2 linked regions of the Methylobacterium mesophilicum SR1.6/6 genome follow. The main gene of each other region encodes a partner of the protein of the gene in region 2 in a complex. Links are inferred from orthologs where the notes say so. Each region holds a gene or a part of one and is shown on either strand. Other genes may lie near its edges.

Region 1 (4,970 bases), 2.9 Mb from region 2 along the record:
TCGACGCCCGCGACGTCGTCGAACGACACGCGGCCGTGGGCCTCGTTCAGGAGCTTCGCCTTCGACTTGCCGAAGCCCATGGCGCGGCCGGCGCCCGACTGCATCTGGCGCGAGAGGAAGATCCAGGCGCCGATGAAGACGAGGATCGGCAGCCAGCTCACCAGCAGCTGGATGAACCAGGGGGTGTTGTCGGACGGGGGACGGGCGGTGATCGTCACGCCCTTGCCCTGCAGCTTGGAGACCAGGCTCGGGTCGTTGGGCGCGTAGCTCGTGAAGTTGCCGCCGCCGACATAGGTGCCGGACACGTCCTGCCCGGAGATCACCACCGACTGGATCTTGCCGGAATCGGCGTCGTTCAGGAGCTGGCTGTAGGCGATCTCGCTGCCGCCGCCCCGGTGTCCCGGATTCTGGAACAGGGTGACGAGGGCCAGCACCAGCAGGAAGATGACGACCCACAAGGCAAAGTTGCGAAAATTCGGGTTCATCGATCAATCCCTGGCGTGTGCGGCCCCCGGATGGACGCGTCACCCGGCTCGGCCGGCCCATCCGTGCACACCTCGCCAATGTAAGCGGGGGGCCCTCCCTTGCCAAGTAATCGGGGATCCCCTGCGGCGAGGGCAGCATCTTGCGGGTGTCGTCGCGGCGGCGCGGGGGCCAGACTCACGGTCGCCGCCGCGTCGGACGCGATCAGAATCCCGGCCAGCGTGCGCCGGATCGGCGCGTTGCGCCGCAGGGCCGGCAGCAGGGATTCGAGGACGAGCGCCTCGAGACGGTCGAGACGGCGTGGCGCGGCCCCGGCCCGCGACAGGGCCAGATCGACGCAGCGCAGGGCCACGGCCTCCGGCAGGGCCGCGAGGCGTGCGCCGTCGAGGCGCAGCGTCGCCCCCTGCTCCGTGCCGGGCCGCAATGCCGTGGCGAGCGCCCGCTCCGCCGCGCTCCTCAGGGCGGCCTCGTCGCGCGCCGCGCGCTCGGCGAGGCGGGCGAGGCGCGCCGCGCTCAAGCCTTCGCGCTCCAGGGCCGGCCAGGCGTCGCGCAGGCGGCCGCGGGCGAAGCGCGGGTCGGCGTTGGTGGGGTCGCGCAGGACCGGGATGCCGCGCGCTTCGCACCACGCCACCAGGGTCGCCTTCGGCAGGTGCAGGAACGGTCGCCCGAGCACGATCTCGGGGGCGAGGTTCCGCTCGGCGCGCATGCCGGCGAGGCCCGCGAGGCCGCTCCCGGCGGCGAGGCGCATCAGCACCGTCTCGGCCTGATCGTCACGGGTGTGGCCGGTGAGCACGAGGCCGGCACCGATCGCCGCGGCCTGGGACGACAACAGCGCGTAGCGGGCTTCGCGGGCGGCGTCCTGCAGGCCGCTGCCGGGTTTCGGCCCCGTCCAGCGCAGGGTGGTGTGCGGCAGGCCGAGCCGGTCCGCGGCGCGGGCGACCCCCTCGACCTCGTCGCCGGATGTCGGCCGCAAGCCATGGTCGACGGTGGCGACCCGCAGGGATGTGCCGGGATGCGCAAGGGCCGCCGCCGCGTGCATCAGGGCGCTCGAATCGGGCCCCCCGGAGACGGCGAGCAGGACGGCGCGCCCGTGGCGGGCGGACCGTTCGAGCCAGGGGGCGATCGCGTCGCGGAGCGGGTCGCCCGCTCCGCTCAAGCGGCGCAGCGGGCGCGCTTCTGCTCGCGCACGACGCCCTGGCGGACGCCCGCGGCGGCGTTGGGGAACTTCCGGTCGAGCTCGGCCAGCGTCGCGCAGGCCTGTTCGCGGGCGCCCAGCGCGTTCAGCGTGACGCCGAGCTTCAGCATGGCTTCGGGGGCCTGGGTCGAGCGGGCGTAGTCGGTGGAGACCTTCAGGAACTGCTCGGCCGCCTCGCGGTTGCGGCCGCGGGCGAGGTAGCTCTCGCCGAGCCAGTAGGTTGCGCCGGCAACCCGATTGTCGCGGGGATGCGACTGGATGAACTGGCGCAGGCCCATCTCGGCCTGCTCGTACTGCTTGGCGCGGAACAGCTCCACCGCGGCGTCGTAATCCGCCGCCGGGTCGCCGCTGCGCGTGGCGGCCACGCTCTCGGAGGGGCGCGCCGCCGGGATCGCGCCGGTCCGCGCCGGCGGGCGCAGGTCCACCGGCTCGTCGTAGCCGGGGGCGGCGGACTCCGCGTCCTCGTCGTCCGTCGCCCCGCTGATCGCGCCTTGGGGGATACGCTGCGGACGGGGCGCAGTCTCGGCCTCGACCGCTTCCCGGGGCGGCAGGGGCGCGGAGGGCTGCGTGCTGCCGAGCTGCATCGGCGCGCCGGGGGCGCCGGGAGATTGCGCCGGGTCGAAGGCGTCGCCGCGCTTGCCCGGGCGACCGGAGCCGGGATTGACGCCGTTGACGTTGCCGCCACCCGACCCGGAGGACGGAGCGGCCGAAGGCGCCGGCTTGCCGCCGCCCTTGCCCTCGTTCAGGCGGAACTCGACGTCCTCCTGGAACTTGCGCAGCTGCTCCTTGAGCTGGCGGTTCTCGTACTGGAGGGTCTCGATCTGCCCGGCCATGACCCGGGACTGGTTCTCGATGCGCCCGAGGCGCACCACCAGTTCGGAGGCGTCCTGCGCGGCGGCCGGGTGGCCGAGGAGCGCGGCGCCGAGGGCCGTGGTGAGGGCCGTGGCGAGGGCGAGGCGGGTGCGAAGGCGGGCGGGCATGGTGCGGCTGCGGTCCGGTGTCAGCGCGAGGCCCTATCAGATGCGCCGCACCGCGGCAAAACTGGGGCGCGGTGCGGAGGCGGGATCGTTCCCGCCCCCGTCGGGGGTGCCAGGGGGCTTACGCCCCGGCGCCCCGGTCGAGCACGATCACCGCCCGGCGGTTCTGCGACCAGCAGGAGATGTCGTTGCACACCGCCACCGGCCGCTCCTTGCCGTACGACACGGTCCGCATCCGGCTCGCCGCGATGCCGCGGGTGGCGAGGTAGTCGTTCACCGCCTGGGCGCGGCGGGCACCCAGGGAGAAGTTGTATTCGCGGGTGCCGCGCTCGTCGGCATGGCCCTCGATGATGAAGGTGTAGCGCGGGTAGCGCTGCAGCCACGCGGCCTGCTTGTCGAGGGTCGCGGTCGCGGTGGGCGTCAGGTCGGTGGAATCCGACTCGAAGAAGACCCGGTCGCCGATATTGACGACGAAGTCCTGCGCGCTGCCCGGGGTCGCGGCACCTGCCCCGAACGCGGAGGCGTCGGCGAGGTCCTTGTCGTTGCTGCAGGCGCCGAGGCCGAGCGAGGCCACGAGGGCGAGGCCGAGGGCGGCGGCGCGAAAAGACTGGGCCATGATCTGGAAAAACTCCTCGAGCGGTGCCGAAGGCCGGCTGCGGGTCTTCGAGGCGGGTCCGCGTACTCCTGAGCGCCGTCTTAGGCGCGGATGGTTAAGCGACGGTTCCGCCGCCTGGGGCGGAGACGTGGTGGCGGCTCGCCCCGGTCGGTGGCGTGCGCTGTCGCACCCGGAATGCGGCGGCTGCGGGGCGCATCGGCGTGCACGGGGGCGGAGTGCGGCTCCAGCGGCGATTTCGGCGGCGCGGGTTGCGGCGTAGCCACACGGCGGCCCGCGCGCGGTGGTCGTCAGAGGCCGGTATTTTAAGGGTTCCTCAACCCTAATGACTTCTGAATCGCGGGTGTAAAACTCCGGACCCTTGCCATGCGACCCGCCCAGAGCGTCCTCATCGTCGAGGACAGCTACCTGCTCCTCGAGATCATCGCGAGCCTGTGCGAGACGCACGGGATCCGGGTGATTGAGGCCTCGACGGGCGAGGCGGCGCTGACGCTCCTGCGCGCGCAGGGCGCGGCAATCGACTGGCTGTTCACCGACATCCACCTGCCCGGCCTGATCGACGGCTGGACGGTGGCCCACGCCTTCCGGGCGATCCATCCGGACCGGCCGGTGGTCTACACCTCGACGGACACGAACGGCCGCAGCGGCGTGCCCGGCAGCCTGTTCCTGCGCAAGCCGTTCCAGATGCAGGAGGTCAACCGGCTCGTGCGGATGATGGTCGACGGCCTCGGCGCCGCGCATCTCGACGCGCCGCTCCGCGCGGCGGGCTGAGCGGCCTCAGCCGCCCCGGAACAGCGCCACGATGTCCGGCGCGGCGAGCCACGCCTCCACCCGCGGGCAGGCGAGGTCGCCGGGCGGCGTCGTGTCGTAGATGGAAAAGCTCGCCGCGACGAAGCCCGGCAGGTCGTAGAGCACCGGGAAGTCGTCGCCCCGGGGCTTCGCCTTGAACAGGTACGCGCCGGTGAGCCCGAAATGCTCGGCGATGGCCGGGTAGAGCGGCCAGACCACGTCCTGCGCCAGCTCGTCGCCGAGGTAATCCTCGATCTCCACGGGCTCGGGCGTCAGCCCGTTCTCCTGCAGCAGCCGCCGGGCGATGTCGCCGAGGACGTGGACCTTGGGATGGTTCATCAGGTGCATGAAGGCGCCGCGGCGCGCCCAGCGGGTCACCTCGCGCTGCAGGTCGAAACCGAGGGCATCCGCCGCACCGACGAGTTCCCGCACCGCCGGGTCCCAATGGTCGAGGTAGCCGAGGCGGGCGAACACGTCCTCGCGGAACAACGCGGCGGTGCGGCCGGCATCGAGGCCGAGCCGGTGGGCGGTGAGCGCGATCGCCGAGTGGTACTGACCCATCGGCGACGGGGTCAGCTTCAGGGCGGCCAAGTCCGAGGCCTGGCCCACGTAGACCATGTCCGGGTGGAAGGCCGAGAACACAATCGACGGGAACAGCCTGAGCCGGGGATCGGCGGCGCGCAGGGTGGCGACGTCGCCGCCCGGGATCAGCCCGGCCGGGAAGGCCTGCGAGAAGACGTGGTCGTGGGCGCGCAGGGTCCGGATCAGGCCGTCGACATGGCCGTGGTCGCGCTTCAGCGAGCCCATGGGCAGGTAGCGGACCGGGCTCCGCGGGGCGAGCAGGCGCATCGCCCGGGCGATGCCCCGCGCCTGGCAATTGCCCAGCACCGCGATGGTCGGCCCGTCACGGGTC
Region 2 (5,074 bases):
GTCTACGATCTGACCCATTCCGCCCTGGCGCTGGGCCTCGTGGGTCTTGCGGGCTTCCTGCCGGCGATCCTCTGCGCGCTGATCACCGGCCATGTGGCGGATGCCTACGACCGCCGCCTCGTCGGGGCCGCGGCCTTCGCCCTCCAGAGTGCGGCGAGCTTCGGCCTTCTCGCCTGCGCGCTGTCGGGCCTGCAGTCCGTCTGGCCGATCTACGCCTTGGTGATCGTGGTCGGCACCGCGCGCGCCTTCGCCAATCCGGCCTTGCAGGCGCTGCTGCCGACCCTGGTCCCGGGCCCGCAGTTCAGCTCCGCCATCGCGTGGAACGCGTCGCTCTGGCAGAGCGCGTCCGTGATGGGACCGGCCCTTGGCGGCTTCCTCTACGCCCTCGGACCCGCCGTGGTGTTCGGCGGAGCCGCGGGGAGCTTCGCCCTGGCAAGCGGGCTCACGGTGCTGATCCGCTTCCGGCCCGCTCCGGTGAGCGAGCGGCCGCCGATCACCTGGGCGGCGCTTTCGGCCGGGATCGATTACATCCGCTCGCAACCGGTGGTGCTCGGCGCGATCAGCCTCGACCTGTTCACCGTCCTCCTCGGGGGTGCGACGGCGCTGCTGCCGATCTACGCCGGCGAGGTCCTGCATGTCGGGCCGCTCGGCCTCGGCGCCCTGCGGAGCATGCCGGCCTTCGGGGCCGTGGCCATGGCGGTGCTGCTCGCGAACTACCCCCTCCGGCGCCATGCGGGTCTGCGCATGCTCCGGGCCGCCGCGGTGTTCGGCGCCGCCACGGTCGCCTTCGGATTGTCGACCTCGCTGCCCCTGTCGATGGCCTGCCTGTTCGTGACGGGCGCCGCCGACATGATCTCGGTCTACGTCCGCCAGACCTTCGTGCAGGGCGAAACGCCGGACGCCATGCGCGGCCGGGTCTCGGCGGTGAACACGGTGTTCATCGGCGCGTCCAACGAGCTCGGCGAATTCGAGTCCGGCCTGCTGGCCGCCGCGATCGGGGCCGTCCCGGCGGTGGTAGCGGGCGGCGCGGCGACGATCGGCGTAGCTCTGCTCTGGGGGAAGCTCTTTCCGGCGCTGAAGGCGCGCGATCGGCTGATGGTGCAGGGGTGATACCGTTTCCGGTGGATCAGATCGGTCCGCCGTCTGTGCGAGCGGAGCGAAGCAATCCAGCAGCGTCGCTCTGACCTGGGTCGCTGCACAGCGCTCGCGATGGCCCAGCAGGCTGGATCGGACCGAAGCGTTCAACCGGAAACGATATGAGAACGCGTATTCAATGACCGGCGCACTCTGCGCGTCGGGTGGATGTTGTCTTGCGGCTCAGTCTTGTGCGCGCGGCAGATCGAGCACCTGCGCGGTACGCGGCACAGGATCGCAATCTTGATTGAGCCCTCCGACCCGCGCCCTCATCCTGGGGCGCCGGAGCGGAGAGCCGGGCCCGGAGGAGCCCTCCAGGGCTCGCGCGGCTGGCTGGAAGGCTTCTTCGAGGCCCTCTGACGCGGGCGCCTCAGGATGAGACGGTTGGGCGAGATCCACCGCTCACGCAATCGCAGGCGTCAGCGCCCCGCGAGGAGCGGCGACCAGGTCGGGTCCGACGCGTAGGCGGGCGTCGGGACCGGCTGCTCGACCTTGCCGGTGATGTCGACCATGAACAGCTTGCCGCCGCCCTGGCCGCCCGGATCGCGGAAGAACAGCACGTACTGGCCGTTCGGCGCGAAGGTCGGGCCCTCGTTGTGGAAGCCCTCGGTCAGGACGCGCTCGCCGGAACCGTCGGGCTTCGACACGCAGATGGCGAAGCCGCCGTTGCGCTGACGCGTGTAGGCGATCAGGTCGCCGCGGGGCGAGAAGGCCGGCTGCGAGGCCGAGCCGGCACCGAAGGTGATGCGGTGCGGGTTAGAGCCGTCCGCGCCCATCACGTAGACCTGCTGCGAGCCGCCCCGATCCGACTCGAACGCGATCTGCGATCCGTCCGGCGAATAGGTCGGAGACGTGTCGATGGCCATGCCGTTGGTGATCGAGCGCTGGGCCTTCGAGGCGATGTCCATCGTCACGATGTCGGCGTTGCCGCCCTGCTGCACGCTCATGACGATCTTGCGTCCGTCCGGCGAGAAGCGGGGGCTGGCGCTCATGGAATCGACGTTGCCGAGGGCCTGACGCGCGCCGGTCTCCAGGTTGATCATCTGCACACGCGGCTGGTGGCCGGTGGCCTGCGCCATGAAGGCAATGTCCTGGGTCGCCGGCGAGTAGCGCGGCGCGACGATCGACATCTCGCCGTTGGTGATCGCCCGAACGTTGGCGCCGTCCTGATCCATCACCATCAGGCGCTTGCGGCGGTTCTCCTTCGGGCCGGTCTCGTCCACGAAGGCGATGCGGCTGTCGAACCAGGGGCCGAGGCCGGTGATCTTGGTGTAGACGGCGTCCGAGATCAGGTGGCCGGTGCGCCGGACGTTGGCGGCGTCGGTGCCGTATTGCTGGCCGGTCATCTGCTGGCCGGAGGTCACGTCCCAGAGCCGGAACTCGACCTTGACGCGGCCGGCCTCCCGGACGACGCGGCCGGTAACGAGGCCCTGGACGCCCGTGGCGCGCCACTTCTCGAAGTTGGGAGCCGCGTCGAAGTTCGGCTGCTCCGGGAAGCGGGCGTGGTCGAGGGGCGTGAAATACCCTGAGCGGCGCAGGTTGTTGGTGACCACGCCGGAGACGAGGCCGGCGAGGCTCGGATCGCCGCCGAAATCCGCGATGGCGATCGGCATCGGCTGGAAGTTGCCGCCGCCGATGCGCAGCTGCAGCTGCGCCTGGGCCGGCCCCGCCAGGAAAGCCGTCAGCAGGGCGAAGACCGCGATCAGGCGCGCGGCGAAGGACGTCGGGAGGCGCCCGACGAATGAGACGTTCTGCATAGTTCAGATCCGAGTGACGATCAGACGAGTCGGCTGTCGAGGGCAGCGGTCCGGGGCATGGCCTCAGGTCGCCGTGAACTCGAACTCCGCGTTGATGGCCTTCCAGTCATTGTAATACGGCGCGTAGGTGGCCGGGATGTTGTACGGCGCACAGCGGCGGACCGCCCGGAGCGCGGCCTGCGCGATCGACTGATCCACGGAGCTCGACCCGCCGCGCATGATCCGCGGCTCCGTGCTCAGCGAGCCGTTCGGGTTCAGCCGGATGTCGAGGACGGGCAGAACCACGCCCTGGGTCGCACCAGGGGGTGCCGAGTAGCAGCGCTCGATCTGCTGCTGGAGCAGGCCGACGAGCGCGTCGCGCAGGGACGGCGACAGGCGCTGCGCCGTGCCGGTCGCGGCACCGAGCGCCGCCACCTTCTGCACCGCGTGGCCGGTGGCTCCGGTCGATTGCGACGGTGCCTTCGAGGCGAGCATGGAGCGGATGTCGCCCGCGTTGAACTTGTCGGCGAGTTCCGCCTGCTTCCGCGCCTTGGCCTCACCGTCGGCCTTGGCCTTCGCGTCCGCCATCGCCTTGGCCTTTGCCTTGGCGGCGGCTTCCGCTTTGGCAGCAGCCTCTGCTTTGGCGGCCTCGGCCTTGGCCTTCGCGGCGGCCTCCGCCTTCTCGCGCTCGGCCTCGGCCTTCGCCTCGGCGATTTCCTTCTGGCGCTCGGCTTCCGCCTCGGCCTTAGCCTTGGCATCGGCCGCCTTCTTGGCCGCCTCCTTGGCCGCCTCGGCCTTCGCCTTGGCGGCGGCTTTCTGGGCGGCTTCGGCCTCGGCTTCCTGCTTCTCGATCAGCTTCTCCAGCTGCTCGCGCTTCTCGGCCTCCGCCTTGGCGGCGGCCGCCTCGGCCTTGGCCTTCGCCTCAGCCTTGGCCGCCTTGTCGGCCGCAGCCTTCTCGGCCGCGGCCTTGGCGGCTTTCTCGGCGGCCTTCTCAGCTGCCTTCTCGGCGTCGCGCTTCTCCTGCGCTGCCTTGGCGGCCTTGGCGGTCTCTTGCGGATCCGGCTCGCTGCGGAGCGGCATCTCCTCCGCGTTGGCGAGCTTCATCTCGGCGGTCCGGGTCGGGGCCGTCGGCGCGTCGGTCTTGGCGTTCTCGGGCTCGCGATCCTCGACCTTCTCGGCCTGGCGATCAGCTCGCGATTGGGCGTTCGGCATCGGCTTGTCGGCCTGACGCTCACCCTTGGTGATCTCGGAGAACTGGTTCTCGGTGATCACCTCGACGGGCACGCCCTCCTGCGCCTCGGGCAGGGCAGGGGCGGCGACGCTGAACAGCGCCAGCGCGAGGAGCGCCACATGGGTCCCGGCGGAGATCCAGACACCCGGTTCCTGGCGGTCGAAGCGGAACTCCACGGCGCGGCCCTACTGATGCTCAGGCTCGGTCACGAGGGCGACCTTCTTGAAGCCGCCGCCGGTCACGATTGCCATCACCTGCGCCACCCGGCCGTAATCGACCCGCTTGTCGCCGCGCACGAAGACGCGCTCCTCGGTCCCGGTCTTGGCGGTCTCCATGAGCTTCGGCACGATCGTGTCGTCGGTGAGCTCATCCTCGCCCAGGAAGATCTGGCCGGTCTGGCGGATTGACAGGGTGATGGGCTTCACGTCGGAATTGAGCGGCGAGGCCTTCGACTGCGGCAGGTCGAGGGGCACACCCACGGTCATCATCGGCGCGGCCACCATGAAGATGATCAGGAGCACCAGCACGACGTCGATGAACGGCGTCATGTTGATCTCGTTGATGGCGCCGCTGCGCCTGCCCCTGCGCCGGCGGCGCTTGCCACCCTGGGACGCGCCCGCTGCCATACCCATGGATCGGTCTCCTCTGGATCAGCCGGTTCAGGCGGCGAGCGGCAGCCGCTCGTCGATCTGGCGGGAGAGGATGGCGGAAAATTCGTCGGCGAAGCCCTCCAGGCGCGACTGCGCCTTGGCGACCTCGGCCTGAAGCTTGTTGTAGGCGAGCACCGCCGGGATCGCGGCGAACAGGCCAATGGCGGTGGCGAACAGCGCCTCGGCGATGCCGGGGGCAACGACGGCCAGCGACGTGTTCTTCGAGGCCGCGATCGACGTGAAGGCGGTCATGATGCCCCAGACCGTGCCGAACAGGCCGATATATGGGCCGGCCGAGCCGATCGAGGCGAGGAACAGGAGGC

What was found. The genes of interacting proteins can lie anywhere in the genome.
Region 1: the proteins of tolB (region 2) and pal are in contact, whole or in part, in a crystal structure (PDB 2HQS), measured with the Escherichia coli proteins. The link is inferred for Methylobacterium mesophilicum SR1.6/6 from one-to-one orthologs.

What each region holds. Positions count from the first base shown.
Region 1 is NZ_CP043538.1:1,140,522-1,145,491, reverse strand. Bases 1,525-4,234 are described here. They hold pal (peptidoglycan-associated lipoprotein Pal), read right to left. Parts: upstream 3,272-4,234; coding sequence 2,777-3,271; downstream 1,525-2,776. Other genes in these bases: MMSR116_RS05170 (WcbI family polysaccharide biosynthesis putative acetyltransferase), read right to left, coding at 4,046-4,234; MMSR116_RS05175 (response regulator), read left to right, coding at 3,635-4,039; ybgF (tol-pal system protein YbgF), read right to left, coding at 1,636-2,658; tilS (tRNA lysidine(34) synthetase TilS), read right to left, coding at 1,525-1,639. Outside these bases: ATP-dependent zinc metalloprotease FtsH, read right to left, coding at 1-485; more of tilS, read right to left, coding at 482-1,524; more of MMSR116_RS05170, read right to left, coding at 4,235-4,970. UniProt on the Escherichia coli protein: Part of the Tol-Pal system, which plays a role in outer membrane invagination during cell division and is important for maintaining outer membrane integrity. The Tol-Pal system is also required for polar localization of chemoreceptors clusters.
Region 2 is NZ_CP043538.1:4,048,552-4,053,625, forward strand. The notes cover bases 723-3,536. They hold tolB (Tol-Pal system beta propeller repeat protein TolB), read right to left. Parts: upstream 2,892-3,536; coding sequence 1,554-2,891; downstream 723-1,553. Other genes in these bases: MMSR116_RS19400 (MFS transporter), read left to right, coding at 723-1,110; tolA (cell envelope integrity protein TolA), read right to left, coding at 2,955-3,536. In the rest of the region: more of MMSR116_RS19400, read left to right, coding at 1-722; more of tolA, read right to left, coding at 3,537-4,277; MMSR116_RS19415 (ExbD/TolR family protein), read right to left, coding at 4,287-4,733; protein TolQ, read right to left, coding at 4,761-5,074. UniProt on the Escherichia coli protein: Part of the Tol-Pal system, which plays a role in outer membrane invagination during cell division and is important for maintaining outer membrane integrity.